Linked DNA regions of Rhodobium gokarnense. The protein of the gene in region 2 interacts with the protein of the main gene of each other region in a pairwise test. Links are inferred from orthologs where the notes say so. Each region holds a gene or a part of one and is shown on either strand. Other genes may lie near its edges. The genes, in order: dnaA and M2319_RS17425.

Region 1 (15,140 bases), on a different replicon or contig from region 2:
AACTTACGGTTGGTTGGGGCGACGTGTCATAAAAATCCAAAAGTTAACAAAGCGTTAAGCACCGGTCTTTTTGGAGGACTTCGATTCAGGCGGATTCGAGCTCCTCACGGGCGCCGCGGAAGCGATTTTTTTTGAAGAATTCGATACCGTAAACGTGCCATTTTTTCCGCGCCAGAATCCGTTGACTCCACAGGCGGAAATCGACCCGTCGCGACCCGTCGTCCCATCGCCGGGGTGATCCAAAATGGCTCAATTTCGCGGGTTTCAGAATCCTCACTGTTGCGGCGCCGGGGCCGATTGGCTAGCTTCAAGTCATCGGGGCTGGGGCTCCAGCGTCAACCACACATCGGGAAGTTTTCGAGGCCTATGTCGAGAGCAATGAATATCTATTGCCTAAAATCTAGACATCGAACACTTGTCGAACGGCGGCCCTCCTCCCGGGGCCGCGACCGCCGCTAACCAGCGGATCGGTTCGTCACGAATTCAACTTATACGGTTCATTCGGATCGTGCGACCTTGTCGCCGGCGTGGGGTATTCCCTGCGCTATCGACCAACGATGACACAAAAAACATGGTTGCCGAAAGGTAACCGGACGACCTTTTGAGAGCCGGCAAGATCGAGGCGGATCCCGGCACACAAGCAACGGCAGGCGGCGGACCCGGGCACCCGTGAAGGCGCCCCCGCAGCCGGCGAGGACGGATACGGCAGACCGGCAGCCGCGGCGGCGCACGGTCCTGCCGGCAGGCATGAAATGGAGGCTATCTGATATGGCACGAGCCGAAGAAACGGTTCCCTCGGGAGATCTGGACGACTGGTCCCGGGTGCGCCGACGGCTGCGCAGCGAGCTCGGCGAGGAGGTCTATACGAGCTGGTTCGAGCGGGTCGACCTGGAGGACCGTTCCAACGGGACGGTGCACCTGTCGGTGCCGACGCGGTTCCTGAAGCAGTGGATTCAGTCCCATTACGGCGACCGGCTGATCGGCCTGTGGCGCAGCGAATGCGAAGATATCCGCCGCATCGAGCTGACGGTGCGCGGCGCCACCCGTCCGCGCCAGACGCTTGCCCGCACCGCGGCCGGCCCGGAAGCGCGCTCGGCGGCCGTCGAGGCGGCAAAGCGCGGCGGCGCGGCAGTCCGCACCGAGGCCTCGCTGCGCAGCGAGAGCAGCCGGGCGGCCGAGCGCGCCGACAACGCCTTTTCCTCGCCGCTCGATCCGCGGCTGACCTTCGACAGCTTCATGGAAGGCGCCTCCAACACGCTGGCGCTGGCGGCGGCGCGGCAGATCGCGGCGGCCGCCCCGACCACCTACAATCCGCTCTATCTCTGCGCTTCCGTCGGCCTCGGCAAGACGCACCTGTTGCAGGCGATCGCCGCCGAGGCGCGCGCGGCAACGCCCGGACGCCGGGTCCTGTACCTGACCGCCGAGCACTTCATGTACCGCTTCGTGGCGGCGCTTCAGTCGCAGTCGGCGATCGCCTTCAAGGACGGGTTCCGGGGCATCGACCTCCTACTCATCGACGACTTGCAGTTCCTGCACGGGCCGCAGGTGCAGAAGGAGTTCTGCCACACCCTCAACGCCCTCATCGACGGCGCCCGGCAGGTGGTGGTTGCCGCCGACCGACCGCCCGTTGAGCTGGAATCCCTCGACGAGCGCGTCCGCTCGCGGCTGAACGGCGGGCTGCTGGCCCAGATATGCGCGCCGGACTACGGCTTGCGCCGGTCCATCCTGTCCCAGCGCATCGCGGCGGCCCGCAATGGCGGCGCCAGCCTTGCCGTCCCCGACGACGTCCTCGACTACGTTGCCCGGCACGTCACGGCCAATTCCCGCGACCTTGACGGCGCGGTCAACCGGCTGCTCGCCGCCAACCAGCTCACCGGCGCGCCGATCAGCCTGGAAATGGCCGAGATGTCGCTGCGCGACCTGGTCCGCGCCAAGGAGCGGCGGCGGGTGCGCATCGAGGACATCCAGCGCACCGTCTCCAAGCATTACAGCGTCACCCGCGACGACCTGACCTCGGCGCGGCGCAACCGGGCGATCGTCCGGCCGCGGCAGATCGCCATGTTCCTGGCCAAGGCGCTGACGCCGCGCTCGCTGCCGGAGATCGGCCGCCATTTCGGCGGCAGGGATCACACGACGGTCCTGCATGCGGTGCGCAAGATCGAGAATCTCGTGTCCACCGACAAGGCGGTGGCCGACGAGGTGGAGCTCCTGAAAAGGCTGCTCGACAACTGACCGCGAGGGAGATCGCAGCGCCCGAAAAGCGCCGCTTTCCCTTGAAACATCCCCGTTCCCGGCGCGCTCCGGACCCCGTTGCGCGGCCTGGCGAGATGCGGCGGACTGGAGGGCGCAACAGCGATGTTGCGCCCTCTTGCATATCGGACGCTTTAAGGGCAGTTTCGTCAGTCCCGTTACCCGAGGGTAGTGGCCGCAATCCCACGGCACGCGACCCCGCCTTCCGGCCGATATTCGAATAGTCGCCAAGTCTGGAATCGATCCCATGAAAGTCACACTCGAGCGGGCCGACTTGCTGAAGTCCCTCACCCATGTGCACCGCGTCGTGGAGCGGCGCAGCACCATCCCGATCCTGTCCAACGTGCTGATGCGCGCGGAAGGCGGCGAGATGCGGCTGAAGGCGACCGACCTCGACCTGGAAGTTTCGGAAACCGTGGCGGCGATGATCGAGCAGCCGGGGGCGACGACGATTCCGGCCCATATGCTCTACGACATCGTCCGCAAGCTGCCGGACGGCGCCGAGACGGTGCTGGAGACGGCCGGCGACGACAGCCTGATGACGCTGTCATCGGGGCGCTCGAATTTCAGCCTGCAGATGCTGCCGGAGACCGACTTTCCGGATCTGACCGCCGGCAGCTTCAGCCACTCCTTCGAGATCGACGCGCGCGAACTGAAGCGCCTCGTCGACCGCACCCAGTTCGCGATCTCCACCGAGGAGACGCGCTACTACCTCAACGGCATCTATTTCCATACCACCGAGCTGAACGGTGAAACCGTGCTGCGCGCGGTTGCCACCGACGGCCACCGGCTCGCCCAGGCCGACACCAGGGCGCCGGAAGGGGCCGCCGGCATGCCCGGCATCATCGTGCCGCGCAAGACCGTCGGCGAGATCCAGAAGCTCGTGGAAGACCCGGAAGCGACCGTCCAGGTCGAGCTGTCGGACGCCAAGATCCGCTTCACCATCGGTTCTGTGGTGCTGACCTCCAAGCTGATCGACGGCACCTTCCCGGACTATGCGCGGGTGATCCCGCAGAACAACGACAAGGAACTGATCGTCGACCGGGACCCCTTCAAGGAGGCGGTCGACCGCGTCTCGACGATCTCCTCGGAGCGCGGCCGGGCCGTGAAGCTGCAGCTTGCCGAGGGCCGGCTCGTGCTGACCGTCAACAATCCGGATTCCGGCAGCGCCACGGAAGAACTGGCCGTCGACTACGAGGCGGAGGACCTGGAGATCGGCTTCAATTCCCGCTATCTGCTCGACATCACCGCCCAGCTTGGCAGCGACACCATCGTCTTTCTCCTCGCCGATCCGGGCTCGCCGACGCTGATCCGTGACCAGGGCGACAAGAGCACGCTCTACGTCCTGATGCCGATGCGGGTGTGACGGCGAAACCGGCCTTCCCGCCGCTCGAAAGGGTCCTTGTGCACCGCCGATGACCTCACCCGGTGCCCTTTCCGTCACTGCCCTGAAGCTGACCGATTTCCGGAACTACGCCCGCCTGTCGCTGACGCCGGACGGCCGCCATGTGGTGCTTTGCGGCGAGAATGGCGCCGGCAAGACCAACATCCTGGAAGCACTGTCCTATCTCTCGCCCGGCCGCGGCCTCCGGCGGGCCCGGCTTGAGGACGTTTCGCGCCAGGGCGGCGCCGGCGGCTGGGCCGTTGCGGCGACGCTCCTTGGTGCTGCCGGCGAGACCGTCGTCGGCACCGGACTCGTCGCCGACGGGCCGGACCCGGAGCGCCAGCGCCGCATCCGCATCGACGGCACCACCGCGCGGAGCTCCGAAGAGCTGCTCGACGTTGCCCGCGTCCTGTGGCTGACGCCGGCGATGGACGGGCTCTTCACCGGCCCGGCCGGCGACCGGCGGCGCTTCCTCGACCGGCTGGTGCTGGCCATCGACCGCGACCATGCCCGCCGGGTCTCCTCGTTCGAAAAGGCGATGCGCGAACGCAACAAAGTGCTGGAAGAGGGCGGCCGCAGTTCCTGGCTCGACGGGCTGGAAGCGCAGATGGCCGAATACGCCGTCGCCGTCGCCGCCGCACGGGCCGAGCTTGCCGCCTGCTTCTCCCGGCTGATTTCCGCCCACCACGACCCCGAATCGCCGTTTCCCGATGCCGCGCTCACCCTTGACGGCGAGTTGGAGCGCGAGGTTTCCGGCCGTCCGGCCGTCGAGGTCGAGGACAGCTATCGCGAGACGCTTGCCGCCGCCCGGCCGCGCGACCGGACGGCCGGGCGGGCGCTCACCGGTCCCCACCGCAGCGACCTCCTGGTGCGCCACGGGCCGAAGGACATGGCGGCGGAGACCTGCTCCACCGGCGAGCAGAAGGCGCTGCTTCTCGGCCTCGTCCTTGCCCATGCGCGGCTGGTGGAGGAGATGACGGGACGGACGCCCCTCCTGCTCCTCGACGAGGTCGCCGCCCATCTCGACAGCCACCGGCGGGCCGGGCTCTTTGCCGCCCTCGACCGCCTCGGCGTCCAGGCCTGGATGACCGGCACGGACCTTTCCCTCTTTGCCGCCCTGGAGGACCGCGCCCAGCGGTTCGCCGTCCAGGACGGCACGGTCTCGGATGCCGCGTGATCCCTCGAAACAAACGGCGTGACGGCGCGCGCCGCTTGGCGTAATCAGCCGATTGATACCGTCTCGCGGCCCCGCCGCACCATCCTTCGGCCGATGCCATGACCTTCGAACTCGCCGCCCTTGCGGCCGCGCTCCTTTGGGCCTTCGGCGGGCTCCTCTCCGCCGGCCCGTCCCAGCACCTCGGCGCCATCGCCTTCAACCGGTTGCGCATGGCGATGGTCTTCGTCATGCTGGCCGTCGCCGCGACGCTCACCGGCGGCTGGGCGACGGTTTCCAGCGACCAGACCCTTGCCATCCTCGCCTCCGGCTTCATCGGCATCTTCCTCGGCGATACCGCACTCTTCCTCACGATGAACCGGCTCGGGCCGCGGCGCTCCGGCATCCTCTTTGCCCTCAACGCACCGCTCGCCGCGCTGCTCGGCTGGCTACTGCTCGGCGAGGTGCTGTCGGCGCGGGCCGTCACCGGCATAGCCCTGTCGGTGGTCGGCGTCGTCATGGCCATCGTCTTCGGCAAGCGCCGCTCGCAGCTTCACCAGTGGGAGACCATCCGCGGGCCGCTGTGGGTCGGCATCGGGCTCGGGCTCGCCTCGGCGCTCTCCCAGGCGCTCGGCTCGCTGATCGCCCGGCCGGTGATGGCGTCGGGCGCCGATCCGGTCGCTGTCTCGGCGATCCGCGTCGCCATCGGCGCCCTCGGCCTCACGCTCCTGATGCAGCTCCCGGTGCTGAAATTCCGCCAGCGGAACCCGATCAACGCCCGCATCGTCGGCCAGATCGCGCTCTCCGGCTTCGTTTCCATGGGCGTCGGCATGACGCTGGTGCTCTATGCGCTCTCCGGCGGGGAAGTCGGCATCATCTCCACGCTCTCCGCCACCTCGCCGGTGCTGATCCTGCCGCTGCTCTGGGTCCATACGGGCGAGCGGCCGTCGCTCTGGGCCTTCGTCGGCGCCGGCCTCGTCATCGCCGGCACGGCCCTGATCTTCCTCGATTGACCGGCCCGGGCAACATCGGACCGCAATAGGTCAGCCATATTGACTTTTTGCCGCGGGCGGCGCCTGATCGGGAACCTCACCTTCCATCCGGACCCCAGCCATGAGCTTTTTCGGGCTCGCCGTTTTCGTCGGCGTCTATTTTCTGGCGGTGATGACGCCGGGGCCGGGCGTCGTCGGCCTGATCGGCCATACGCTCGCCCACGGGCGGCGCGACGCGGTGCCCTATGTCGTCGGCATGGTGACCGGGAACCTCATCTGGTTCGCCTGTGCCGTTGGCGGCCTAGCCCTTATCGCCCAGACCTTCCATGCCGCGTTCGTGGCGATCAAATATCTGAGCATCGCCTATCTGCTCTATCTCGCTTTCAAGGCCTGGACGTCTGAGCCGCAGCCGAGGGCGAGCGTGCGGGCGGCCTCTCTCGGTTCGTCCTTGTCCGCCGCTTTCACGTCGCTCGCGATCACGCTCGGCAATCCCAAGACCATGGTCTTCTACCTCGCCATCCTGCCGACCGTCGTCGACCTGAAGACGCTGGAACTGGCCGATGCGCTCGCCTGCGGCGGCGCCATCGCCGTGGTGCTGCCGGCGGGCATGGCGGTCTATGTGTTTGCGGTCGACCGGGCCCGCGACCTGATGCGGTCCGGACGTGGGCTGCGGCTCGTCAACCGCATCGCCGGCACGGCGATGGCCGCTGCGGCGCTGACCATCGCCTCGCGCTGAGCACCTGCAACGTCAGCGCGGTCAGACCCGCTCAAGGGCAATATGCGGTTTCGGCGGCAGGGTGACCGCCACGGCATCGCCCGGCCGCACGGCACCGCCGGCAAGGACGATGCCCATGACGCCGGCCTTCAGGACCGGCCGGCCGGCGCCATCACGCCCGATCACCGCCCTCAGCAGTCCCTTTCGGAACCCGTCGATCTGGGCGCACGGATTGCGCAGGCCGGTGATCGCGACCACCGCCTCGGCGCCGATGGCAAGCCGCGTGCCGCGCGGCAGCGCCAGGAGATCGAGGCCGGCTGTGGTGATGTTCTCGCCGAGGTCGGCCGGCCCGACATCGAACCCCTTCTCCGCCAGTTCGGCGAAAAGCTCGGCATGGATGAGGTGGACCTGGCGCAAATTCGGCTGTGTCGGATCCTTCCTGACCCGCGAGCGGTGCTTGACCGTCACCCCGGCATGGGGGTCGCCGGCAACCCCCATGCCGGCAACGAGCGCGATCTCCGGCTGCAGCTCCTTTGAGAAGTCATGGCCGGCGCTGAGGGCGACGGCGATCACCTTTCCCTCGCCGGTCATCGGGCACCGCGCGCCGGGAGCCGGCCGGCGGCGGCCGCAAATGCCTCGTTTCGGGCCGTTTTCCGCTGTTCCAGGCGGCGCCGGGCGGGCGCTCGGTGGAGCCCGGTCCGCCCGTTCCTGCGGGCAAATGCGGCAGGAATGCGCCACAATTCACACAAAGCCATGATTCGCGCCTTTAACCCTTTGTTTTCATAACGGATTTCACGGGCTTTTTCGCGTGTAATCCGGGACTCGAACCCCTATATTGGAAGCGAATCATCGTGCCACAATCCAAGACGGTTTCATGACGGACGCTCACCAGAACGGCAACGGCAATGGCGGCGACTACGGCGCCGAATCCATCAAGGTTCTCAAAGGCCTCGATGCGGTGCGCAAGCGTCCGGGAATGTATATCGGCGACACCGACGACGGCTCGGGCCTGCACCACATGGTCTATGAGGTGGTCGACAACGCCATCGACGAGGCGCTGGCCGGCTGGGCCGATGCGGTCACCGTGACGCTGAACGCCGACGGCTCGGTCACCGTCACCGACAATGGCCGCGGCATCCCGACCGACATCCACGAGGGCGAGGGCGTCTCGGCGGCCGAGGTCATCATGACCCAGCTCCATGCGGGCGGGAAATTCGACCAGAACTCGTACAAGGTCTCCGGCGGCCTGCACGGCGTCGGCGTTTCCGTGGTCAATGCGCTCTCGGTGTGGCTGGAGCTGCGCATCTGGCGCAACGACCACGAACACACCATGCGCTTTACCGACGGCGTCGCGGACGCACCGCTCAAGGTGACCGGTGACGCGGCCGGCAAGAGCGGCACGGAGGTCACCTTCATGCCGTCGACCGAAACCTTCACTATGACGGATTTCGACTACGGCACGCTGGAGCACCGGCTGCGCGAGCTCGCCTTCCTTAATTCCGGCGTGCGCATCATCCTCACCGACAATCGCGGCGTTGAGTCCAAGAGCGAAGAACTGATGTATGAGGGCGGCCTGGAAGCCTTCGTGCGCTACCTGGACAAGGCCAAGCATCCGCTCGTTCCGGACCCGATTGCGATCCGCGCGGAGCGCGACGACGTCACCGTGGAGGCGGCGCTGTGGTGGAACAATTCCTACCACGAGAACGTGCTCTGCTTCACCAACAACATCCCGCAGCGCGACGGCGGCACGCACCTTGCCGGATTCCGCGGCGCGCTGACCCGCCAGGTCACCGGCTATGCGGAATCCTCCGGCATCGCCAAGCGGGAAAAGGTCTCGCTGACCGGCGAGGACTGCCGCGAGGGCCTCACCTGCGTCCTCTCCGTCAAGGTGCCGGACCCGAAATTCTCGTCCCAGACCAAGGACAAGCTGGTCTCGTCGGAAGTGCGGCCGGTCGTCGAAAGCGTCATCAACCAGGCGCTCGCGACCTGGTTCGAGGAGCATCCGGCGGAGGCCAAGACCATCGTCTCCAAGGTGGTGGAGGCCTCGGCCGCCCGCGAGGCGGCGCGCAAGGCGCGCGAGCTGACCCGGCGCAAGGGCGCCCTCGACGTCGCGTCCCTGCCCGGCAAGCTCGCCGACTGCCAGGAGCGCGATCCCTCGAAGGCCGAACTGTTCCTCGTTGAGGGCGATTCGGCCGGCGGCTCGGCCAAGCAGGGCCGCGACCGGGGAACCCAGGCCGTGCTGCCGCTGCGCGGCAAGATCCTCAACGTGGAGCGGGCGCGCTTCGACAAGATGCTGTCGAGCCAGGAAATCGGCACCATGATCACCGCGCTCGGCACCGGCATCGGCAAGGAAGAGCTCGACGTCAACAAGCTGCGCTACCACAAGATCATCATCATGACGGACGCCGACGTCGACGGCGCCCATATCCGCACGCTGCTGCTCACCTTCTTCTTCCGGCAGATGCCGGAGCTGATCGAGCGCGGCCACCTCTATATCGCCCAGCCGCCGCTGTTCAAAGTCAAGCGCGGCAACTCCGAGCAGTACCTGAAGGACGAGCGGGCGCTCGAGGATTATCTCATCGCCGGCGGCCTCAACGAGGCGGTGCTACAGCTCGCCACCGGCGAGACGCTGGCCGGCCCGGACCTTGAGACCGTCGTCACCCGCGGCCGCTCCCTCAAGGGCGTGCTGGACGGGCTCCATTCCCGCTACAATCGCGACGTGGTGGAGCAGGCCGCGATCGCCGGCGCGCTCGACCCGGAGGCCCTTGCCGATCCGGCAAAGGCGCGCGATGCGGCGGCCTATATCGCGCGGCGGCTCGACATCATCTCCGAGGAGACCGAGCGCGGCTGGACCGGCGAAGCGCGGGACGACGGCAGCCTCGTCTTTGAACGCACCGTGCGCGGCGTCAAGGAAGTGGCGACCATCGACACCGCCCTGATCGGCTCGGCCGATGCCCGCAAGCTCAACGCCAATGCCGACCACCTGAAGGAAATCTACGTCAAGGCGGCCACCCTCACGCGCAAGGACCTGAAGACCGAGATTCGCGGGCCCCGGGCCCTCGTCGACGCGGTCTTTGCCGCCGGTGGCAAGAACGTCTCGCTGCAGCGCTACAAGGGCCTTGGCGAGATGAACCCGGAGCAGCTCTGGGAGACCACCCTCGATCCGGACGCCCGCTCGCTGCTGCAGGTGCGCCTGAAGGAGGGCGAGGAAGCGGATGCGGAAATGGTGTTCTCCTCGCTGATGGGCGACGACGTGGAGCCGCGCCGCGAGTTCATCCAGGAAAACGCCCTCAGCGTCGCCAATCTGGACATCTGATCGCCCTTCGGCGGTTTCCGGGTTGTCGTTCTTCACATTGCCTTGAACGCGGCTTCCAGCGCCGTCAATGCCGTTGACGGCATCTGTATTACGTGTCTTCTATTTATTTTGCTGCTTATAGTTGTGTTTCCGGACCTCAAATTGCTGGACGAGCAGCCAAACCAGCAACAATGGGAGAGTCACGAAGATGCACAAAGGGATGTCATTTGCGCTGGCCCTTGCCGCCGGCGCCTTCGCATTCAGCGCCGAAACCGACGAGACGCTGGCGGCCGGCGTCTGCGATCAGATCAGCGCCACCTACAATTCCAACGCCTCGGCGGCACTCATCCTTGGGGCCGACGGGTCGACGCTCAATGGCGAAATGCTGAACGGAGGACGGCCGAATTTCTACGGCACCTGCACCGGCAACGGTGAGGTTTCGGTGAATATCACCGACGACCCGGGCTGCTGTACCGGCACCTTCGACGGCACGACGATCCAGTGGAGCAACGGCACGTCCTGGACCCGCAATCCGGTCCAGTAGTCTTAGAGCGTATTCCCGAACCGAAGGTCCGCGTCAGCGAACAGTGGGAACCGGTTTTCGGATAAGAATACGCTTCGAAACAAATGGTTGGAGCGTTTCGCGCGATTTCGAAATCGCCCGAACCGCTCTAACAGCGGACGGCGACCGCCTCCTTCGCCGTTCGCTCACCGGCCAGCCGGCTGGCGCGGAACGCCTTTCAATCAAAGGGCATTCCGTCCTTTCCTCCACGATACCGCCCCGGCAATGTTCGGCAGGGTGCCCGCACGCCCTTCCAACGCCGCCATTGGTCATTACCCATCTGTTTCAATTGGGATATTTTTGTTTCTTGCCGGTCCGGCTCGAAAACCTGTCGAAAACGTAATTCTCCGGACACTTTGTCGCAATCCGTGGTCCCCATATCAGCGATGTCCCAAGGGGACATCCCGATAAATCAATGACTTGAGGAAAGGATCACAGACATGAAAACGCGCAGGAACATGACGGCCGTCGCGCTTGCGGGCGCCCTTGCCGCACTTCCGGTGATCGCCGCGACCGCCGGCTACGCCGCCGACCAGAAGGCGGCGGAGGCAACGACGAAGGCCGCCGGCGCGGACGCCGTCGCCGCGGCCCTCGACACCAAGGACAAGAAGATCATCAAGACCGTCGACGAGGCCTATCGCGGCGTTCGCGAGGTCCGCGCCGCGCGGCTCGCCATCTTCAACGGCACGCCGGACGTGGCCACCGAATTCGTCGACAAGGCGGCGACCGACCTGAAGACGGCGCAGTCGTCCATGAAGGACTTTGCCGTCGCCACCACCAAGAAGGCGGCCGAGGGCGATGCCTACCTTCCCTTCGATTCCTCGCTGACGCTGGCCGAGGGGTTCGTGCCCACCGCCGACAAGGCCGAGACCGTAAAGAAGGCCAATGAGCACCTGGCCAAGGGTGACCACAAGAAGGCCGCGGAAGTTCTGCGCGAGGGCCGCATCGACGTCACCGTGTCGGCCGCGCTGATCCCGGCCAAGGCCAGTCTCGACCACGTCAAGGACGCGGTGAAGCTCCTCGGCGAGAAGAAATATTACGAGGCCAACCTGGCGCTGAAGGCGGTGGAAGACTCCGTCCTCGTGGAATCCTACAGCATCGACGGCGTCCCGCAGCAGGGCAGCGACACCACCGCCAACGGCTGAGCGAAGCCGACTGCCAACCTAACGTTCTCCCTGACAAAGGCCGGAACGATCGCCCCCAAGGGCCGCTCGCTCCGGCTTTTCCGTGTCTGACCTGCGCGCACTGTCGGGTCCGCAATCGGCGCGGTGCTGGACAGGACGGCGGCGGAACGCTACCGAAGGGATGAACTCCCAAAGAGACGTCCGACCGGCCAGGTGTCGCCGCGGCGTCCGCTTGCTTCGACCCGTTCTCCGGCTGCCCATGCTCCCTTCCGCCTTCCGATCGAGGCCGTTCCTTGCCGGCATCAAGGCCATTGCGCCGCTGGTGCCGCCGATGTTCGCCTTCGGCATGATCTCCGGTGTTGCCGCGGCCGATGCCGGCGTCTCCTTTGCCGCCGCGATGGCCATGGCTGTCGTCATCTTCGCCGGTGCGGCGCAGCTCGCGATCGCCCAGCTGATCAGCCAGGACGCCCTGCCGGTGGTCATCGTCGCCACGGCCTTCGTCATCAATCTGCGCTTTGCCATGTACAGCGCCTCGCTGGCGCCGCACCTGAAGCATTTGCCAGCGCCCAAGCGTGCCGGGCTCGCCTACATCCTCTCCGACCAGGCCTACGCCCTCAGCATCATCCGCATGACCTCCGCGGAGCATGGCGACGAGGAGCGCGGCCATCTTTTCCTGTTCGCCTGCGGGCTGATGGTCTGGCTGACCTGGCTGCCGGCAAGCATTGCCGGCTACGTCATCGGCGCCGGCATTCCGCCGAGCTGGGGGCTCGGCTTTGCCGTGCCGCTCTCGTTCATGGCGCTGCTCGTGCCGACCCTGAAGGACCGGCCGACGGTGGCGGCCGCGGCCGTCGGCGGCACCGTCGCGGTGATCGCCGGCGGGCTGCCCTACAATCTCGGCCTAGGCCTCGGCGCGCTCACCGGCATTGCCACCGGCTACCTCATGGAACGGCTGAGGGAGGCGCGAAATGGATAACGGGCCGGTCCTGTGGGCCGTGATTCTCGCCAGCGGCGCGCTCACCTTCGGCCTGCGCTGGTCGTTCATCCATGCACTCGGCGGCCGGGAGATCCCGCCGACGCTGATGCGGCTGCTACGCTACGTGCCGCCGGCGGTGCTGGCCGCGCTGGTCGTCCCGGCAATCCTGAGACCGGACGGGCCGATCGATTTTTCCCTCGACAACCACCGCCTGATCGCCGGCGCCTTCGCGCTCATCGCCGCGGTCGCCACGAGGAGCGTTTTCGGCACGCTCGCCGTCGGCATGGGCGCATTGTGGATCGTGAACTACCTTTTCCCGTAAAAATCGCCAAAAATTGTATCTGATTTATTTTCTGCATATTATGTATTCAATGCATTCATGTTTCGAAATGGAACATCGAAAAGCTGCGCGGTCGGTACCCTCGAAATCCCTGCCAGATAGCTTTGAGAACAGGAGTGATTCGCTATTCGTTTGTTTTAACGACCGGAATCGTTCCCTCGACGAACGCCCTCCGGCCGCGGCGCGACTCTCCCGGACGGTCCCCGTGGCCCACGCGCGGGTCCGATCCGGTCCGGACGGTGCGCAAGGTCGGCGCCGAAAAATCCATATGTGATCTGCTGTAATGTTTGCGATTGGCACCGGTGTATACACTGCGTAACGCCGTGTTCCGGGCCGGCCGATCGCGTGGCAGGGGTCGCAAAAGCTGATTCCGCCCGACGTCCTTTTGCCCGGTTGATCGCCGGCGGCACCCTCCGGCGGAGCACTTGCCGTCTGCGGGCAGCGCTGTAAGTCAGGCGAAAGGCTGTTGCCTCCGGGCAACGGTCGCCGGTCGATTGGACCGGAAATTGTGCGGGCCGGTTCCGGTTAACCGCAAATTTGCCTTAATCGGCGTAAAGCGGTCTACACTTGTCATTCACAGACTGCCCTTGGGAGCAATATGATGCGGCGCCCGGTTTTCGTCCTTCTCGCCCTCGCCCTTTCGCTGGGCGCCTGCCAGCGTCTCGGCTGGGGCTCCAGCGTCGATCCGCTGCCGGCAAGCCCGACCCAGCCGGTGTCCTCCGGGGCGCTCGCGCCCGTCGACCTCGTGCCGCCGGATCGCGCCACCGACGCCAATGGCCAGCCCCTGCCGCCCGTCGACGGCGAAACCGCGGACGGCATGCCCGCCGAGGGCACCGACGTCGCCTCCGCCGGCCCCGTCGTCCCGGCCGAGCCGGCCGGCAGCCAGGAGGTCGGCCGCACCGACATGCTCGGCGGCTGGTCCGTTGCCTCCGGCGGCGACCGCTGCCAGCTCTTCATGACGCTGACCACCTGGTCCGGCGGCTACCGCGCCAGCACCCGCGGCTGCGGCAGCGAGACGCTGAAGACGATCTCGGCCTGGGACCTCAACGGCAAGCAGGTGATCCTGAAGGACAAGGGCGGCGAGCGCATCGCCACGCTCTATTCCAACGGCGCCGAACGCTTTAACGGCCAGACCGTCGGCGGCAGCGCCATTTCGGTTTCGCGCTAAGCAAAGATCGGCCGGCCCGCTTGAATGCGGGCTGTGCCCCCGGCCTCGGCCTACTCCGTCGGCTCGGTCCTGACCATAACAAGCAGCACGGCGCCGACGATAAAGAACGCCACCAGCACGGAAATGCCGATGCGCTGGCTGCCGGAGAGCGCCGTGAGCGCTCCGACGGCGAACGGCCCCATGAAGCTCGTCAGCTTGCCGGAGAGCGCAAAGAGCCCGAAGAACTGGGTCAGCCGCTCGCGCGGCGCGACACGGACCAGCAGCGTGCGCGAGGCCGACTGCAGCGGTCCGGCCGCAGCCCCGATCAGCCCGCCGAGCAGCATGTAGGCCATCTCCGGGACGCTCGCGAAAAGCCCGTCGACGGCGTCGGACGGCACGGTCTCCACCACGAAAAGAATATGGCTGCGGTCGACGGAGAGGATGCCGATCGCGCTGACGATGAGGAGCGCGATCGCGGTCAGCACCACGGGCTTCGGCCCGATGAGGTCGTCGAACCGCCCGCCGATGACCGCGCCTATGGTGCCGGCGATGGTCAGCCAGATGCCGAAGATGCCGATCTCGATGGTCGACCAGCCGAAGACGCCGGTGCCGTAGATGCCGCCGAAGGCGAACAGCGCGACGAGGCCGTCCGTGTAGGTCATGTGGGCGATGAGGTAGGTGAAGGCGTTGCGGTAGTGCTTCAGGTCGCGGACGGTGCCGATCAGCTCGCGAAAGCCGATGCCGATGGAGGCCCGAAAACCCGCCTTCCGGCTGCCGTCGGGCGTGAAAAGAAAGAGCGGCAGGATGAAGACGACGTACCAGATCGCCGTGAACGGGCCGGAGGCGCGGTCGCCCTCGTGGGTTGCCGGGTCGAGGCCGAGGATCGGGGTCAGGCCGAAAAGGGTCTCGCCGCTCTCCGGCCGTGCGGCGATGAAGCCGAGTACGATGACGAGGGTGATGAGCCCGCCGACATAGCCGACGGCCCATCCGGTGCCGGACAGTCGGCCGAGTTTTTCGGTCGGCACCAGGTCCGGCATCATGGCGTTGGTGAAGACGGTGGCGAACTCCACGCCGACCGTGCCGATGACGAAGGCGGTGAGCACGATGAGGACGGCGGCCTCGTCGCCCGGCCTTCCCCACCACAGCATCAGGGCGCCGATGACGACGGCGAGCGAGAAGCCGAAGATCCAGGGCTTTCGCCGCCC
Region 2 (15,213 bases):
GTATGCCGTCGGTTGACGGAAAACGGCATGTGACCAGACGTCGGCCGAGCCAAGGCCCGATGCGGGCTCCTGCGTTGACAGGGGCAATGGGTCCCGGCTCTCCGCTTCGCTCCGGCCGGGATGACGACGGAGAGCGTGGCGGTCCGCGGAGCCAGTTCCCAAACGCCGTTCTGGATCGCTTCGCTGCGCTCGCGATGACGGCTGAGTGCCGTCACTTATTCTCAATCATAGGCAGAAGCGGTGACTCGCCCGGTTCAAAATCCGATCACAGGTGCCGCGTCGTCCGGCGTCGGCATGCCCGGCGTCAGGAAGGTGCTGGTCGGGTAGTCGTAGATCTTGCCGGTGACGTCGATCGACGGCGAGACGAGGTTGAGGATCGCCGGGGCCAGCTCGCTCGGATGCGGCAGGGTCTCGGGGTCCTCGCCGGGCATGGCGCGGGCGCGCATGCCGGTCCGGACCGGGCCGGGATTGAAGAGGTTGACGCGGGTCGGCGAGTTGCGGGTCTCTTCCGCATAGGTGCGCGCGAGCGCTTCCAGCGCCGCCTTGGAGGCCGAATAGACGCCCCAGAACGCCCGGCACTTGTGGGCGGCGCCCGACGTCAGGAAGGCGAGCCGCGCGGCCTCGGACCGCTTGAACAGCGGATCGAACGAGCGGATCAGCCGCCAGTTGGCGGTGACGTTGACGTTGAACGTCTGCTCCCAGGCCTTGATCTCGATATGGCCGAGCGGGGCGAGTTCGCCGAGGAGCCCGGCATTGCCGACGAGGATGTCGAGCTTGCCCCAGCGCTCGTAGATGGTGGCGCCGAGCCGGTCGAGGGCGTCATAGTCGGTGAGGTCGAGGGGCACCAGCGTCGCGGAATTGCCGGCGGCCCGGATCTCGTCGTCGAGATCGGTGAGGCCGCCCTCGGTGCGGGCAACGGCAATGACGTGGGCGCCGGCCTCGGCCAGCGCCCTGGCGGTGAAATAGCCGATACCGCGCGAGGCGCCGGTAACGACCGCGATCTTGTCGGCAAAAGGCTTGGTCATATTCTGAAGGGTCCGAAAATCTTGTGGTCCGGTCAGCCGGCTTCGGCGAGAAGCGAAAGCTGGCGGACCGTGGTGTTGTTGGAACGATCCGTGAGCCGGGTCGGATAGTCGCCCGTGAAGCAGGCATCGCAGAATTGCGGCTGCTCCGCATTGCGTTTTGTCTCGCCGACGGCGCGATAGAGCCCGTCGATGGTCAGGAACGCCAGGCTGTCGACCTTGATGTAGTCGGCCATCTCCTCGATCGACATGCGCGAGGCGAGCAGCTTGCTCTTTTCCGGCGTGTCGACGCCGTAGAAGCAGGAATTCATGGTCGGCGGGCTGGCGATCCGCATATGCACCTCGCCGGCGCCGGCCTCGCGCACCATCTGCACGATCTTCAGCGACGTGGTGCCGCGGACGATGGAATCGTCGACGAGGACGACGCGCTTGCCTTCGAGCATCTTGCGGTTGGCGTTGTGCTTCAGCTTTACGCCGAGGTGACGGATGTGGTCCGACGGCTCGATGAAGGTGCGGCCCACATAGTGATTGCGGATGATGCCGAGCTCGAAGGGAATGCCGGCCTCCTGGGCGTAGCCGATAGCGGCCGGCGTCCCGGAATCCGGCACCGGGATGACGAGGTCGGCGGGCATGCCGGATTCGCGGGCAAGTTCGGCGCCGATGCTCTTTCGGACCGAATAGACGTTGGTGCCTTCGACGATGGAATCGGGCCGGGAGAAATAGACATACTCGAAGATGCAGAAGCGCGGCTTCTGCTCGATGAACGGCCGGATGCTCTCCAGCCCGCCTTCCTCGGTGATGATGACCATCTCGCCAGGCTCGATGTCGCGCACGAAGCGGGCGCCGATGATGTCGAGCGCGCAGGTTTCCGAGGACAGGACATAGGCGCCGTCGAGGTCGCCGAGGACCAGCGGGCGCACGCCGAGCGGGTCGCGGCAGCCGATCATCTTCTTTTCCGACAGCGCGACGATGGCATAGGCGCCCTCGAGCTGGCGCAGCGCATCGACGAAGCGCTCGACCAGATGGCCCTTGTCGCTGGTGGCGGTGAGGTGGATCAGCGTCTCTGTGTCGGAGGTGGACTGGAAGATCGAGCCGCGCTTCTGCAGCATGCGTTGCAGGGTCAGCGCATTGGTGATGTTGCCGTTATGGGCAACCGCAAAGCCGCCGGCGGCGAATTCGGCGAACAGCGGCTGGACGTTGCGCAGCACCGGCGCGCCGGTGGTGGAATAGCGGGTATGGCCGATCGCCTTATCGCCGGGCAGCCGCTCGATCACCGAGGCCTTGGTGAAATGGTCGCCGACGAGGCCGATATGGCGCTCGGTGTGGAACTGCTGGCCGTCGAAGGAGACGACGCCGGCGGCCTCCTGGCCGCGGTGCTGCAGGGCGTGCAGGCCGAGTGCGGTGAGGGCGGTGGCGTCCGGGTTGCCGAAAACGCCGAAGACGCCGCACTCCTCGTGCAGCTTGTCGTCGTCGAAGGGATTGGTGGACAGTTCCATAGGATCTGGACCGCTCATGGCGTCTCCAAAAAGCCCGACGCCGGCGGAGCGGCCGGCGTCTTTTGCGATGCTGTGTTACTGCGCGGTGCCGTCGGTCGACTGGATCAGTTGGTCGAGGCCCTGGCGCTCGTTATTGCGATAGTTCGCGTCCTGGTCCGCCTCGGCGCCTTCGGCGGCCGGGGTCGTGCTGGTAGTGCGTCCGCGGTTGCGCAGGCGGTCGAGCAGCTTGCGCTCCGGGTCTTCCGGCAGCGCCGCGATCAGCTTCTGGCCGATCGAGTTCAGCAGCGGCATTGACTTGGCGCTCGCCACCCAGCGCGGCTGGGTCTCCGGCGGCACCGCCCAGTTGAAGAACAGCATGGCGACGACGACCAGGAGGAGGCCGCGCACCGCGCCGAAGACGAAACCGAGGGTGCGGTCGAGCGCTCCGATGCGGCTGTCGAGGACGTAGTCGGAGACACGCATGGTGATATAGGACACGACGATCAGCGTGACCAGGAAGATCGCCGCGCCGGCGGCGACCTGGGCGACCATGTCGTGGTTGATATACTGCTTGGCGAAGGGCACGAGCTGTTTATAGAACAGGATCGCGACGACGAAGGCGATCGCCCAGGACGCGATCGACAGTACCTCGCGCACGAAGCCGCGGATCATCGCCAGCAGCGCCGAGATCAGCATCACAAAGATAAGCAGTCCGTCGAAAATGGTGATCGGCATCGTTCGTCGGTCTCCGATGCGCGGGTCCCAGAAGGCGGGACGGGCGCCCGTTCAATCATCCAGATCCTGGCCGGCCGGAAGCGCGTTCCTCGCGCCGTCGCGGACGGGTGGACCGTCAGCCCTGTCGCCTGCCGTGACCACCCGTGCGACCAGGTCGGCGAGATCGTCGACCCCGGTCAGGGCGGCACCGCTGGCAGTGTCGGCATCCGGTTTCGTTGCCGCCGCCGCCACGGCGCGGGCAAAGCCGAGCTTGCGCGCTTCCTTCAGGCGGGCGGTGGCATGCGCAACCGGCCGGACGGCGCCGGACAATGCGACTTCGCCGAAATAGACGGTCTCGGAGGCAAGAGCAACCCCGCTTGCCGAGGAGATCAGCGCCGCGGCAACGGCAAGGTCGGCCGCCGGTTCGTTGATCCTGAGGCCGCCGGCAACTGCCAGATAGACGTCGTGGGTGCCGATCCGGAGCCCGCAGCGCGCCTCCAGGACGGCAAGGATCATGGAAAGCCGGCCGGAATCCCAGCCGACGACCGTGCGCCGCGGATTGCCGAGGGGCGAGGGGGCAACGAGCGCCTGGATCTCAACGAGGAGCGGCCGCGTGCCCTCCATGCCGGCAAAGACGGCGGCGCCCGGCGTCTCGCCATGCCGGTCGCCGAGGAAGAGTTCGGAGGGATTCGGCACCTCGTTGAGGCCGGAACTGGTCATCTCGAAGACGCCGATCTCGTCGGTCGGCCCGAACCGGTTCTTGACGGAGCGGAGGATCCGGAACTGGTGGGCCCCGTCGCCCTCGAAATAAAGGACGGCGTCGACGAGGTGCTCGACGACGCGCGGGCCGGCGATCTGGCCGTCCTTGGTGACGTGGCCGACGAGGACGACGGCAGCGCCCGAGTTCTTGGCGTAGCGCACCAGCGCCTGGGCCGAGGCGCGCACCTGGGTGACCGTACCCGGCGCCGATTCCACCGTGTCGGTCCACAGCGTCTGGATCGAATCGACGATGACGAGGGCCGGCGTCGGCGCATCCTTCAGGGTGGCCAGGATGTCCTCGATATTGGTTTCCGCAGCAAGCTGCACCGGCGCGCCGGCAAGGCCGAGCCGCTCGGCCCGCAGCCGCACCTGGGCGATCGCCTCCTCGCCGGAGATGTAGATGACGGGGGAGCCGGCCGAGGCGAGGGCGGCGCAGGCCTGGAGCAACAGCGTCGACTTGCCGATGCCCGGATCGCCGCCGATGAGGAGGGCAGAGCCGCGCACGAACCCGCCGCCGGTGACCCGGTCGAGTTCGGCGATCCCGGCGGTAATCCGCGGCGCCTCGGCCTCGGTTCCGGCAAGCGGGACCAGCGGGACGACCCGCCCGCGGCCGGAGGCGCCCTTCTTCGGCCCGGCGCCGATGCCGCCGCTCTCCGATTCCTCGACGATCGTGTTCCACTCGCCGCAGGCCTCGCAGCGCCCGGCCCAGCGCGCGGTGACGTTGCCGCAGTTCTGGCAGACATAGCTGAGGGAGCGACGGGCCAACGCGCCTAGCCCTTGCCGCCGAGATAGGAGCGGCGGTAGCGCCGGCCGAGCCCGGTGAGAAGCTCGTAGCCGATGGTCTCGGCCCGCTCCGCGACCTCGTCGACGGGAACGTTCGGTCCGAACATTTCTATCCAGGCGCCGCGACGGGCGATGCTCTCCGGAATGCCGGTGACGTCGACGGCGATGAGGTCCATGGAGACCCGGCCGATGAGCGGCGCATCGAAGCCGGAAAGGTGGACGCGGGCGCCAGGGGCGGCGTCGGTGGAGCCGGCGCGGCGGTGGTAGCCGTCGGCATAGCCGACCGCGACGACGGCGATGCGCGACGGGCGCTTCAGCGTCTCCATGGCGCCGTAGCCGACCGTCTCGCCGGCATTGCCGTTGCGGATCTGGATGATGCGCGCTTCCAGCGTCACCACTGGGCGCATCGGGTTGTCGATGCCGGCAATCGCCTGGCCGCCATAGAGCGCGATGCCGGGGCGCAGCAGGTCGAAATGGGCGCCCGGTTGCCCAAGGACGCCGGCGGAGTTGGCGAGCGAGGCCTTGAGGCCCGGAAACAGCGACCGGATCTCCGAAAAGCGCGTGATCTGCAACGCCGTCAGCTCATGGCCCGGCGCATCGGCACAGGCGAGGTGGCTGATGACGATCTTCGCGCCCATTGCCTCCACGCGCGCCGGATCGCCGGCAAGCGCCCGCGCCTCGTCAAGCGTCAGGCCGAGCCGGTTCATGCCGGTGTCCACATGTATGCCGCAGGGAACGGGGCTGCCGGAGGCGCGGCAGAAGGCTTCCCATTCGCCGATCTCCTCCATGCTGCCGAGGACGGGCCGAATGCCGGCCGCCGCAAGGGCCGGGCCGTTCTTCTCGAAAAGCCCGCCGAGGAGATAGATGGCCGCCTCCGGCGCGACCGCGCGGGCGCGAAGGCCCTCGTCAGGCAGGGCGACGAAGAAGGTCTTGGCGCCGGCGGCTCCGAGCGTTTCCACCGCGCGCTCAAGGCCGATGCCGTAGCCGTCACCCTTGACGACGCCGGCGCATTCCGCTCCGGGGGCTTTTGCGGCCAGCAGCCGCCAGTTGGCGGCGAGGGCGTCGAGGTCGATGGTCAGCCGGCCGCCGGCAAGGTCGTTTGTCGTTTCGGCGTAATTCAAGGGACTAGTCCATGCGGGCCGGCAGGTGGTCGTCGACCATGAGGTTGGAGAAGCGGGTGACGTCGGCGTCGAACTGCAGCTTGATGGTACCGGTGGGGCCGTGGCGCTGCTTGCCGATGATCAGTTCGGCGGTGCCTGCGACTTCCTCCATTTCAGCCTGCCACTTGAAGAACTCCTCGGTGCCTTCCTTAGGCATCTTGTTCTTCAGATAGTACTCCTCGCGAAAGACGAACATGACCACGTCGGCGTCCTGCTCGATCGAGCCCGATTCGCGAAGGTCGGCGAGCTGCGGGCGCTTGTCGTCGCGCGCCTCGACCTGGCGCGAGAGCTGGGAAAGCGCCAGGATCGGCACGTTCAGCTCCTTGGCGAGCGCCTTCAGATTGGTGGTGATTTCGGTGATCTCCTGCACCCGGTTTTCCGAGGCGCGGCGGCTGGAGCCCTGGAGGAGCTGCAGGTAGTCGATGATGATGAAGTCGAGGCCGCGCTGGCGCTTCAGTCGGCGCGCCCGGGCGGCGAGCTGGGCAACGTTGAGGCCGCCGGTCTGGTCGATATGCAGCGGCACCGACTGAATCTCGCGGCTGACGGCGGCGAGCTGGGCGAACTGGTCCTCGTCGATCGCGCCGCGGCGGATCTGGGAGGAGGGGATGCCAGCCTGTTCCGCCAGAATACGGGTGGCGAGCTGTTCCGACGACATTTCCAGCGAGAAGAAGCCGACGACGCCGCCGTCGACGGTCGTGTAGGTGCCGTCCGCCTGCTCCTCGCCGCGATAGGCTCTGGCGACATTGTAGGCGATGTTGGTGGCGAGCGAGGTCTTGCCCATGGCCGGGCGGCCGGCAAGGATGATGAGGTCCGAGGACTGCAGGCCGCCGATCAGCCGGTCGAGGTCGTCGAGGCCGGTGGCAAGGCCGGACAGGTGCCCGTCGCGCTGATAGGCGGCGGCGGCCATGTCGATGGCGGCCGCAAGCGCATCGGTGAAGGTGCTGAAGCCGCCGTCGAACTTGCCGGTCTCGGCGAGCTCGAAGAGCCGCCGTTCGGCCTCCTCGATCTGGGCATTCGGCGGCATGTCGACCGGCGCATCGAACGCCGTGTTGACCATCTCCTCGCCGATGCGGATGAGGTTGCGCCTTGTGGCGAGGTCGGCGATGGAGCGGGCGTAGTCGACGGCGTTGATGACGGTGGTGGCGTCGGCAACGAGGCGCAGGAGATACTGGGTGACCGGCAGCTCACCGATCCGGTGATCGGCCGGAAAGAAGGTCTTGACGGTGATCGGCGAGGCGACCTTGCCGGCGCGGATCAGTTCGGCGACGCGGGTGTAGATTTCCCGGTGCGGCTCCAGGAAGAAATGGCGCACCTCCAGGAAGCTGGAGATGCGGTCGAACGTCTCGTTGTTGACGAGGATCGCACCCAGCAACTGGCGTTCCGCCTCCACATTGTGCGGGGCGACGCGCTGGGTCGGCAGATTGTCGATCGAACGGGCGGTCGAGGCCATGGATGTCCTTCCTTCACACCTCCGTTCGATAGCGCGAATTGGCCCCGGAAAGGACTCGTGCGCATGCGCCAGACAGGGTTATCGCCGGTATCCACAGACGCCAAAGAATCGCAGCGCGAATCCGCATCCGGGCGGGCCCGATCCTTGACTCGGGATTGTCGGTGACAGGCCGCAGAGTCTATCCGATTCGCGGTGAGATTATGTCGCCGTCGGGGTGGCCGGCAGCGGCCTATTCACCGGCAAGGTTGACCGGCAGGCGCTGGTTCTCGCGGGCCCTCAGCTCGTCGACCCGCTGCTCCATATAGCGCCGGGTCAGCGGCAGCACCGTCTGGTCCTTCACCAATTGGATCTGGAACACCATCAGGTCCTGGTAGCGGAACGCGCATTCGGAGCCGGCGAGGTAGAATTCCCACATCCGGCAAAACCGCTCGTCGTAGATCTTGGCGGCCTTGTCCCATTGCTGCATGAAGCGCCGGCGCCATTCCTTCAGGGTCTCGGCGTAGTGCAGGCGCAGGATCTCCACGTCGCTGACCTTGAAGCCGGAGCGCTCGATCACCGGAATGACCTCCGACAGCGCCGGGATGTAGCCGCCCGGGAAGATATATTTGCGGATCCAGGCATTGGTGTAGGACGGCCCGTCGAAGCGGCCGATGGAATGGAGCACGAAGACGCCGTCATCGGCGAGGAGATCGAAGCACTTGGCGAAATATTCCCGGTAGTGGTTGGTGCCCACATGTTCGAACATGCCGACCGAGACGATGCGGTCGAACGTTTCCGTCAGCTTGCGGTAGTCCTGCAGGCGGAAGTCGACATGGTCGGCGGCGCCGTGCTCCTCGGCGCGCCGGCGCGAGACCCGGTGCTGCTCCTCCGACAGGGTGACGCCGGTGACCTCTCCCTGGGCGATCTCGGCGAGATAGAGCCCGAGGCCGCCCCAGCCGGAGCCGATGTCGAGCACGCTGTTGCCGTGATCGAGGGCGAGCTTGGCCGCCAGCCGCCGCTTCTTGTCGAGCTGGGCCTCTTCCAGGCTGGTCTCGGGAGAGGAAAAATAGGCACAGGAATACTGCCAGTCCTCGTCGAGGAAGAGCTCATAGAGCCTGCCGTCGAGGTCATAGTGGTGGGCGACGTTCTCGCGCGCCTTGGTGAAGGTGTTCATCTGGCGCAGCCGCCGCGTGGCGTATTCCAGAGCGCCCTGCAGGCGGGCGAGCGTCGTCGGCCCGGCCTGTTGCATGTTCGACATGACGAGGGCGAGGAAGTCGTAGAGGGAGCCGACTTCCATCACCAGCGTGCCGTCCATATAGGCCTCGCCGATGCGCAGTTCCGGATTGAAGACGAAGGCCTTGTAGGCCGAAGGGTGGGTGAGGCGGATGCGGACAAGCTCGCCGGTGTTGTCCCCGAAGCGGTGGAGGGCGCCCGCCGCGTCGATCACTTCCAGTCGCCCGAACCGGACGACGTAGTCCAAGGCAGCCTTCACCAACCGGAACATGGGCCCCTCCGGTATCCAACGCATCATCTTTGAATCCCCGACATCACACACCCCGTCGCCGCTCCCGCAAGCGTCGCCGGGTCCACTGTAGTCGTTCTAGAACGTGTCACCTGGCAAAAATATAGGGCAAACCTGTATACAGCGGCAAGCCGGCTTCCGACGAAAGGCGGCCCCGAGGCGACGTCGAGGCGATGTCGCCGGGCAGCGGATGCGACGCTATCGGGTCGGGAAAAGGCGGTTTTCGCGGACGGTGCACGACCTCGGCGCCGGCAATGAAAAACGCCGCGCCGGAGGGCCGGCGCGGCGTTCGATTCCGGAACGGAAAGGGAAGAAAGGCTTAGTCCTCGCGGGCCTCTTCCTCGTCCGAAGCTGCCGGCTCTTCGGCCTCGGCAGCCTCGTCGGCGCCTTCCTCGTCCTCGTCCTCATCCTCGACGTCGAGCACGAAGCCCTCGTCGCGCTGGGTCAGGTCCTCGCCGCGGGCCTGGCGTTCGGCCTCGTCGGTGGAGCGGGCGACGTTCATGGTCACCGTGACCTCGACTTCCGGGTGCAGCGCGACAACCACTTCATGCATGCCGATGGTCTTGATCGGCTGGTTGAGGTCGACCTGGCTGCGCCCGATCGTAAAGCCGCCGGCATCGAGCACTTCGGCGACGTCGCGGGTCGACACCGAGCCGTAGAGCTGGCCGGTCTCGCCGGCCTGGCGAATGGCGACGAAGGTGAGGCCGTTGAGCTTTGCAGCGACCGCCTCGGCTTCCTGCTTGCGCTCAAGGTTGCGCGCCTCAAGCTGGGCGCGCTGCGCCTCGAAGCGCTTCTGGTTCGCCTCGGTGGCGCGCAGGGCCTTGCCCTGGGGCAGCAGGAAATTGCGGGCATAGCCCGGGCGGACCTTCACCGTGTCGCCCATCTGGCCGAGCTTGGCGATGCGTTCCAACAGGATGACTTGCATTGGGTTTCTCCTTGCCATCTGTCCCGCGCGGGAAACCGTTTCCCGTCGCGGTTAGAGGCGGGCGCCACCGGGCGCGCCGCCCCAAAGGGAGGTCGGACGATGACCGTCCGTCCTCTTTACTTGATCACGTAGGGCAGAAGCCCGAGGAAGCGGGCCCGCTTGATCGCCTTGGACAGCTCGCGCTGCTTGCGCGCGGAGACCGCGGTGATGCGGCTCGGCACGATCTTGCCGCGCTCAGAGACGTAGCGCTGCAGGAGCTTGATGTCCTTGTAGTCGATCTTCGGCGCATTGGCGCCGGAGAACGGGCAGGTCTTGCGGCGACGGAAGAACGGACGCCGGGTCGGAAGTTGTGCGATGTCAACCATGGTCTGTTCTCCTTACTGCTCGCCGCCGCGCGGGCCGCGATCATCGTCACGGCGCGGTCCGCGATCGTCGTCGCGGCGCGGCCGGTCGCCACGATCGCCTCGGTCCGGACGGTCGCCGCGCTCGGGACGGTCCCGGCGCCGGCGGTCGTCGCGGTCACGCTTCTGCATCATCGCCGAGGGGCCTTCCTCGAACTCTTCAACGCGCACGGTGAGATAGCGCAGGACGTCCTCGTTGAGGCGCATCTGGCGCTCCATCTCGGCGATGGCAGCGTGCGGCGCCTCGATGTTCATCATCGCGTAGTGCGCCTTGCGGTTCTTGTTGATGCGGTAGGCGAGATTGCGGATGCCCCAGTTCTCGACCTTCTTGATGCTGCCGCCATTCTCCTCGATCAGCGTCTTGTACTGGTCGACGAGCTGTTCGGCCTGCTGCCCGGAGATGTCCTGCCGGGCGAGGAACACATGTTCGTAAAGTGGCATGAAGCCGCCTTTCCTTTGCTGCGCAGCCCGGCGCCAAGCCCCTTCGAAGCCTCCAGGAAAGGCTCGATGGTCACCTTCGAGAGCGGGAACACGGGAAGCCGGATCGCTTGATCGATCCTGCCGGCATGACACCGGACCTTCCGTTCAGCCCCCGGCCGAGCGGCTGTTTGAAGCGTGAGCGATATACCCCAATGTTGAGGAAAAGCAAGGCGAAACTGTCGCGGATCGTCGTTTTCGCCGCCGCCGGCCTTGACAGCGCCGGATTGGGCCGTCACTTGACCTGCCAGAATTAACGACAAACAACGACACCGATAAACGGGCAGTCTCAGGAACCCCATGGCAGTTGCATTCACATTTCCCGGCCAGGGCAGCCAGGCCGTCGGCATGGGCAAGGCGCTGGCCGAGGCCTTTCCCGAAGCACGCGCGGTCTTTGAGGAAATCGACGAGGCGCTCGGCGAAAACCTCACCGACATCATGTGGAACGGTCCGGACGACCGGCTGACCCTGACGGCGAACGCCCAGCCGGCGCTGATGGCCGTCAGCCTCGCCGCGATGCGCGCGCTCGAAGCCCGCGGCGTCACCGTCGCCGGCAACGCGTCTTATGTTGCCGGCCATTCGCTCGGCGAATATTCCGCGCTCGCCGCCGCCGGCAGCCTCGGCATCGCCGACACCGCCCGCCTGCTGCGTATCCGCGGCCGGGCCATGCAGGACGCGGTGCCGGTCGGCGAGGGCGCCATGGCGGCCGTCCTCGGCCTCGACCTTGAGGTTCTGAAAGAGGTCGCCGAGCAGGCCTGCCAGGGCGAGGTCTGTTCCGTCGCCAACGACAATGCGCCGGGCCAGGTGGTTATCTCGGGCCGCAAGGCCGCGGTGGAGCGGGCCGCCGACATCGCCAAGGGCAAGGGCGCCAAGCGCGCCATGCTGCTGCCGGTGAGCGCGCCGTTCCATTGCCCGCTGATGGCCCCGGCCGCCGACGTGATGGCCGAGGCGCTCGCCGGCGTGGAGATCGCCGCGCCTGCCGTGCCGCTCGTCGCCAATGTCGTTGCCGGTCCGATCAGCGACCCGGCGGAGATCCGCACCCGGCTCGTCGACCAGGTCACCGGCTCGGTGCGCTGGCGCGAGTCGATCGGCTGGCTCGCCGACAACAGCGTCACCACCCTGGTCGAGATCGGCTCCGGCAAGGTCCTGACCGGCCTTGCCAAGCGCATCGCCAAGGGCGTCGAGGCGATCGCCGTCAACACGCCGGAAGACCTGGAAGCGCTCGCCGAAAAGCTGGCCTGACGCAACTATACTATAAAGAGGACGATCCGATGTTCGATCTGACGGGCAAATATGCATTGGTCACCGGCGCCACCGGTGGCATCGGCGGCGCCACCGCGCGCGCCCTCCATGCCCAGGGCGCGACCGTGGCGATCTCCGGCACCCGCGCCGAGCGGCTCGAGGGGCTCGCCCACGAGCTCGGCGAGCGGGTGCATGTGGTCGCCTGCGACCTTTCCGACCGCGCCGCGGTCGATGCCCTCGTTCCCAAGGCCGAGGACCTGATGGGCCGGCTCGACATCCTCGTCAACAATGCCGGCATCACCCGCGACAACCTTTTCATGCGGATGAAGGACGACGAGTGGGACCAGGTTCTGGAGGTCAACCTGACCGCCAGCTTCCGGCTCACCCGGGCCGCCATCAAGGGTATGATGAAGCGCCGCTACGGCCGCATCGTCGGCATCACCTCCGTCGTCGGCGTCACCGGCAATGCCGGCCAGGGCAACTACGCCGCGACCAAGGCGGGCCTCATCGGCATGTCGAAATCGCTCGCCCAGGAGGTCGCCAGCCGCGGCATTACCGTCAACACGATCGCCCCTGGCTTCATCGAAACGCCGATGACCGATGCGCTGAATGAAAAGCAGCGCGAAGCGATTCTGGGAGGCGTTCCCGCCGGCCGTCTCGGCAGCGGTGCCGACATCGCCTCCGCGGTGGTCTATCTGGCCAGCGACGAAGCCTCTTACGTGACCGGCCAGACACTTCATGTGAATGGCGGTATGGCCATGATTTAAAAGGAAAAACGCCTGCGACGCAAAGCCACTTCCGGAATGCTCCGGGTGGTCTTTCGGCGTCTGGTCAAGCATAGGAAAGTGTGTTACCAACCGCCACGTCAAATGACGGCGTTTTGGTCAGTGAGCGCCGAAAAGCAGCCGATCTGAAGGTCGAAAGCTTCCGGCTCCGATCAACGGATGATCCTCCAGGGAAACCAGGATCGTATTGCGCGCACGGGATTATCCCGTCGACCCAGGAACCGTGAAAGAGACTAGGGACTATTGAAATGAGCGAAATCGCTGAGCGGGTGAAGAAGATTGTCGTCGAGCACCTTGGTGTCGATGCCGAGAAGGTCACTGAGAATGCAAGCTTCATCGACGATCTCGGGGCCGACAGCCTGGATACGGTCGAGCTCGTGATGGCCTTCGAAGAGGAATTCGGCGTCGAAATTCCGGACGATGCCGCCGAGACCATCCTGACCGTCGGCGATGCCGTCAGCTTCCTGGAGAAGAACACCGCCTAAATACGCGGTTTTTCTCTCTCGGAATGGTTGTTGAAACAAGCTGTCGGTAGTTCGTATGAGGCGAGTCGTCGTCACCGGAATCGGAATGGTCACGCCGCTTGGCTGTGGCGTGGATGTCACCTGGGACCGCATTTTGGCCGGCAAGAGCGGCGCCGTGCGGGTCGAGCATTTCGAGGTGTCGGATCTGCCTTGCCAGGTGGCCTGTCTCGTGCCCCGTGGCGACGGATCCGACGGTACGTTCAACCCGGACGACTGGATGGAGCCGAAGGAACAGCGCAAGGTCGATGATTTCATCGTCTATGCGATGGCGGCGGCGGATCAGGCAATCGCGGACTCCGGCTGGTCGCCGAAGGCCTATGAGGACCAGATCCGCACCGGCGTCCTGATCGGCTCCGGCATCGGCGGCCTCAAGGGCATCGAGGACGGCGCCTTCACGGTTCGCGATCGCGGCCCGCGTCGGCTGTCGCCGTTCTTCATTCCCGGCCGGCTGATCAACCTAGCCTCGGGCTACGTCTCCATCCGCCATCAGTTGAAGGGCCCGAACCACGCCGTGGTGACGGCCTGCTCGACGGGCGCGCACGCCATCGGCGATGCGTCCCGGCTGATCGGCCTCGGCGATGCCGAGGTGATGGTGGCGGGCGGCACGGAATCCCCGGTCTGCCGGCTTGCGATGGCGGGCTTTTCGTCCTGCCGGGCGCTGACCACCGGCTTCAACGACCGGCCGCTGGAGGCCTCCCGGCCCTATGACCGGGACCGCGACGGTTTCGTCATGGGCGAGGGCGCCGGCGTCGTCGTGCTTGAGGAATACGAGCACGCCAAGGCACGCGGCGCCAAGATCTACGGCGAGATCATCGGCTACGGCATGTCGGGCGACGCCTACCACATCACGGCGCCGGCCGAGGACGGCGACGGCGCCTATCGCTGCATGAAGGCGGCGATCGAGCGCGCCGGCGTGACGCCGCACGACATCGACTACGTCAACGCCCACGGCACCTCCACGCCGCTCGGTGACGAGATCGAGCTCGGCGCAATCCACCGCCTGGTCGGCGACGCCGCGGACGGCATCACCATGACGTCGACGAAGTCGGCGACCGGCCACCTGCTCGGCGCCGCCGGCGCGGTCGAGGCGATCTTCTCGCTGCTGGCCATGCGCGACAGCGTCGTGCCGCCGACCATCAACCTGGAGAACCCGTCGGTCGAGACCAAGATCGATCTCGTTCCCAAGGTCAAGAAGTCGATGAATGTCGACGTCGCCCTGTCAAATTCCTTCGGTTTCGGCGGCACCAACGCCTCGCTGATCTTCAGGAAGGTCGCGTGAGGGGCGGCGGCGCGACCCGGCATTCGCCCTTTTGCCATATTCGTTCCGGAGTCTTTTTCGCGTGACCGGCTGAACGCCGCGCGGCCGGACAAGGCCGGCGCCAAGGAGGATCCTGCAGGCCATGTCTGACAATCCGGAAACCGGCCATCGCCTCAATCCGCGGAGCCCGCGCGAGGCGATCCAGCCCGAGCCGGCCCCGCCGCCGCCGGGCCGCTCCCGCCACGTCCGCAATCCGGTGGTCATGCTCCTCAACCTGGTGATGACCATCCTCGTCGTCGGCATCGTCATCGGCGGCGCCTTCCTCTACTGGGGCAAGCTGCAGTTCGACGAGCCGGGACCGCTCACCCAGGACAAGACCATCATCGTGCCCCAGGGCGCGACGCTCGATTCCATCACCGGGTCGCTGGAGCGCCAGGGCGTGATCTCCGAAGGCTGGGTGTTCTCCACCGGCGTGCGCATCTACAAGAATGCGGCGAAGCTGAAGGCGGGCGAGTATCTGTTCAAGGCCCGCTCCAGCATGCAGGACGTGATGAACACCATGGTGGAGGGCAAGGCCATCCTCCACGGCGTCACCATTCCCGAAGGCTTCACCAGCGAGCAGGTCGTCGCCCGGCTGAATGCCAACGACATCCTGATCGGCGACCTGACGGCGATCCCGCCGGAGGGCTCGCTCCTGCCGGACACCTACAAGTTCAACCGCGGCACGACGCGCCAGC

Evidence for each region.
Region 1: the proteins of M2319_RS17425 (region 2) and dnaA interact in binary tests that used the Escherichia coli proteins (3 or more experiments, as listed by UniProt). The link is inferred for Rhodobium gokarnense from one-to-one orthologs.

The regions. Positions count from the first base shown.
Region 1 is NZ_JAOQNS010000018.1:8,370-23,509, reverse strand. Bases 88-3,000 are described here. They hold dnaA (chromosomal replication initiator protein DnaA), read left to right. Parts: upstream 88-768; coding sequence 769-2,232; downstream 2,233-3,000. Other genes in these bases: dnaN (DNA polymerase III subunit beta), read left to right, coding at 2,498-3,000. In the rest of the region: more of dnaN, read left to right, coding at 3,001-3,616; DNA replication/repair protein RecF, read left to right, coding at 3,666-4,811; M2319_RS22045 (DMT family transporter), read left to right, coding at 4,910-5,800; M2319_RS22040 (LysE family translocator), read left to right, coding at 5,901-6,515; M2319_RS22035 (MOSC domain-containing protein), read right to left, coding at 6,537-7,085; gyrB (DNA topoisomerase (ATP-hydrolyzing) subunit B), read left to right, coding at 7,369-9,810; M2319_RS22025 (hypothetical protein), read left to right, coding at 10,010-10,333; M2319_RS22020 (YfdX family protein), read left to right, coding at 10,792-11,496; M2319_RS22015 (AzlC family ABC transporter permease), read left to right, coding at 11,735-12,448; M2319_RS22010 (AzlD domain-containing protein), read left to right, coding at 12,441-12,770; M2319_RS22005 (protease inhibitor Inh/omp19 family protein), read left to right, coding at 13,390-13,956; M2319_RS22000 (MFS transporter), read right to left, coding at 14,007-15,140. UniProt on the Escherichia coli protein: Plays an essential in the initiation and regulation of chromosomal replication. Binds in an ATP-dependent fashion to the origin of replication (oriC) to initiate formation of the DNA replication initiation complex once per cell cycle.
Region 2 is NZ_JAOQNS010000011.1:20,508-35,720, forward strand. What follows is about bases 5,122-8,107. They hold M2319_RS17425 (replicative DNA helicase), read right to left. Parts: upstream 7,364-8,107; coding sequence 5,879-7,363; downstream 5,122-5,878. Other genes in these bases: alr (alanine racemase), read right to left, coding at 5,122-5,874; M2319_RS17430 (SAM-dependent methyltransferase), read right to left, coding at 7,593-8,107. Also shown: M2319_RS17400 (SDR family NAD(P)-dependent oxidoreductase), read right to left, coding at 255-1,025; purF (amidophosphoribosyltransferase), read right to left, coding at 1,058-2,536; M2319_RS17410 (CvpA family protein), read right to left, coding at 2,594-3,232; DNA repair protein RadA, read right to left, coding at 3,284-4,735; more of alr, read right to left, coding at 4,741-5,121; more of M2319_RS17430, read right to left, coding at 8,108-8,846; rplI (50S ribosomal protein L9), read right to left, coding at 9,184-9,789; rpsR (30S ribosomal protein S18), read right to left, coding at 9,906-10,154; rpsF (30S ribosomal protein S6), read right to left, coding at 10,167-10,631; fabD (ACP S-malonyltransferase), read left to right, coding at 10,968-11,909; fabG (3-oxoacyl-[acyl-carrier-protein] reductase), read left to right, coding at 11,939-12,676; M2319_RS17460 (acyl carrier protein), read left to right, coding at 12,943-13,179; fabF (beta-ketoacyl-ACP synthase II), read left to right, coding at 13,235-14,497; endolytic transglycosylase MltG, read left to right, coding at 14,619-15,213. UniProt on the Escherichia coli protein: The main replicative DNA helicase, it participates in initiation and elongation during chromosome replication. Travels ahead of the DNA replisome, separating dsDNA into templates for DNA synthesis.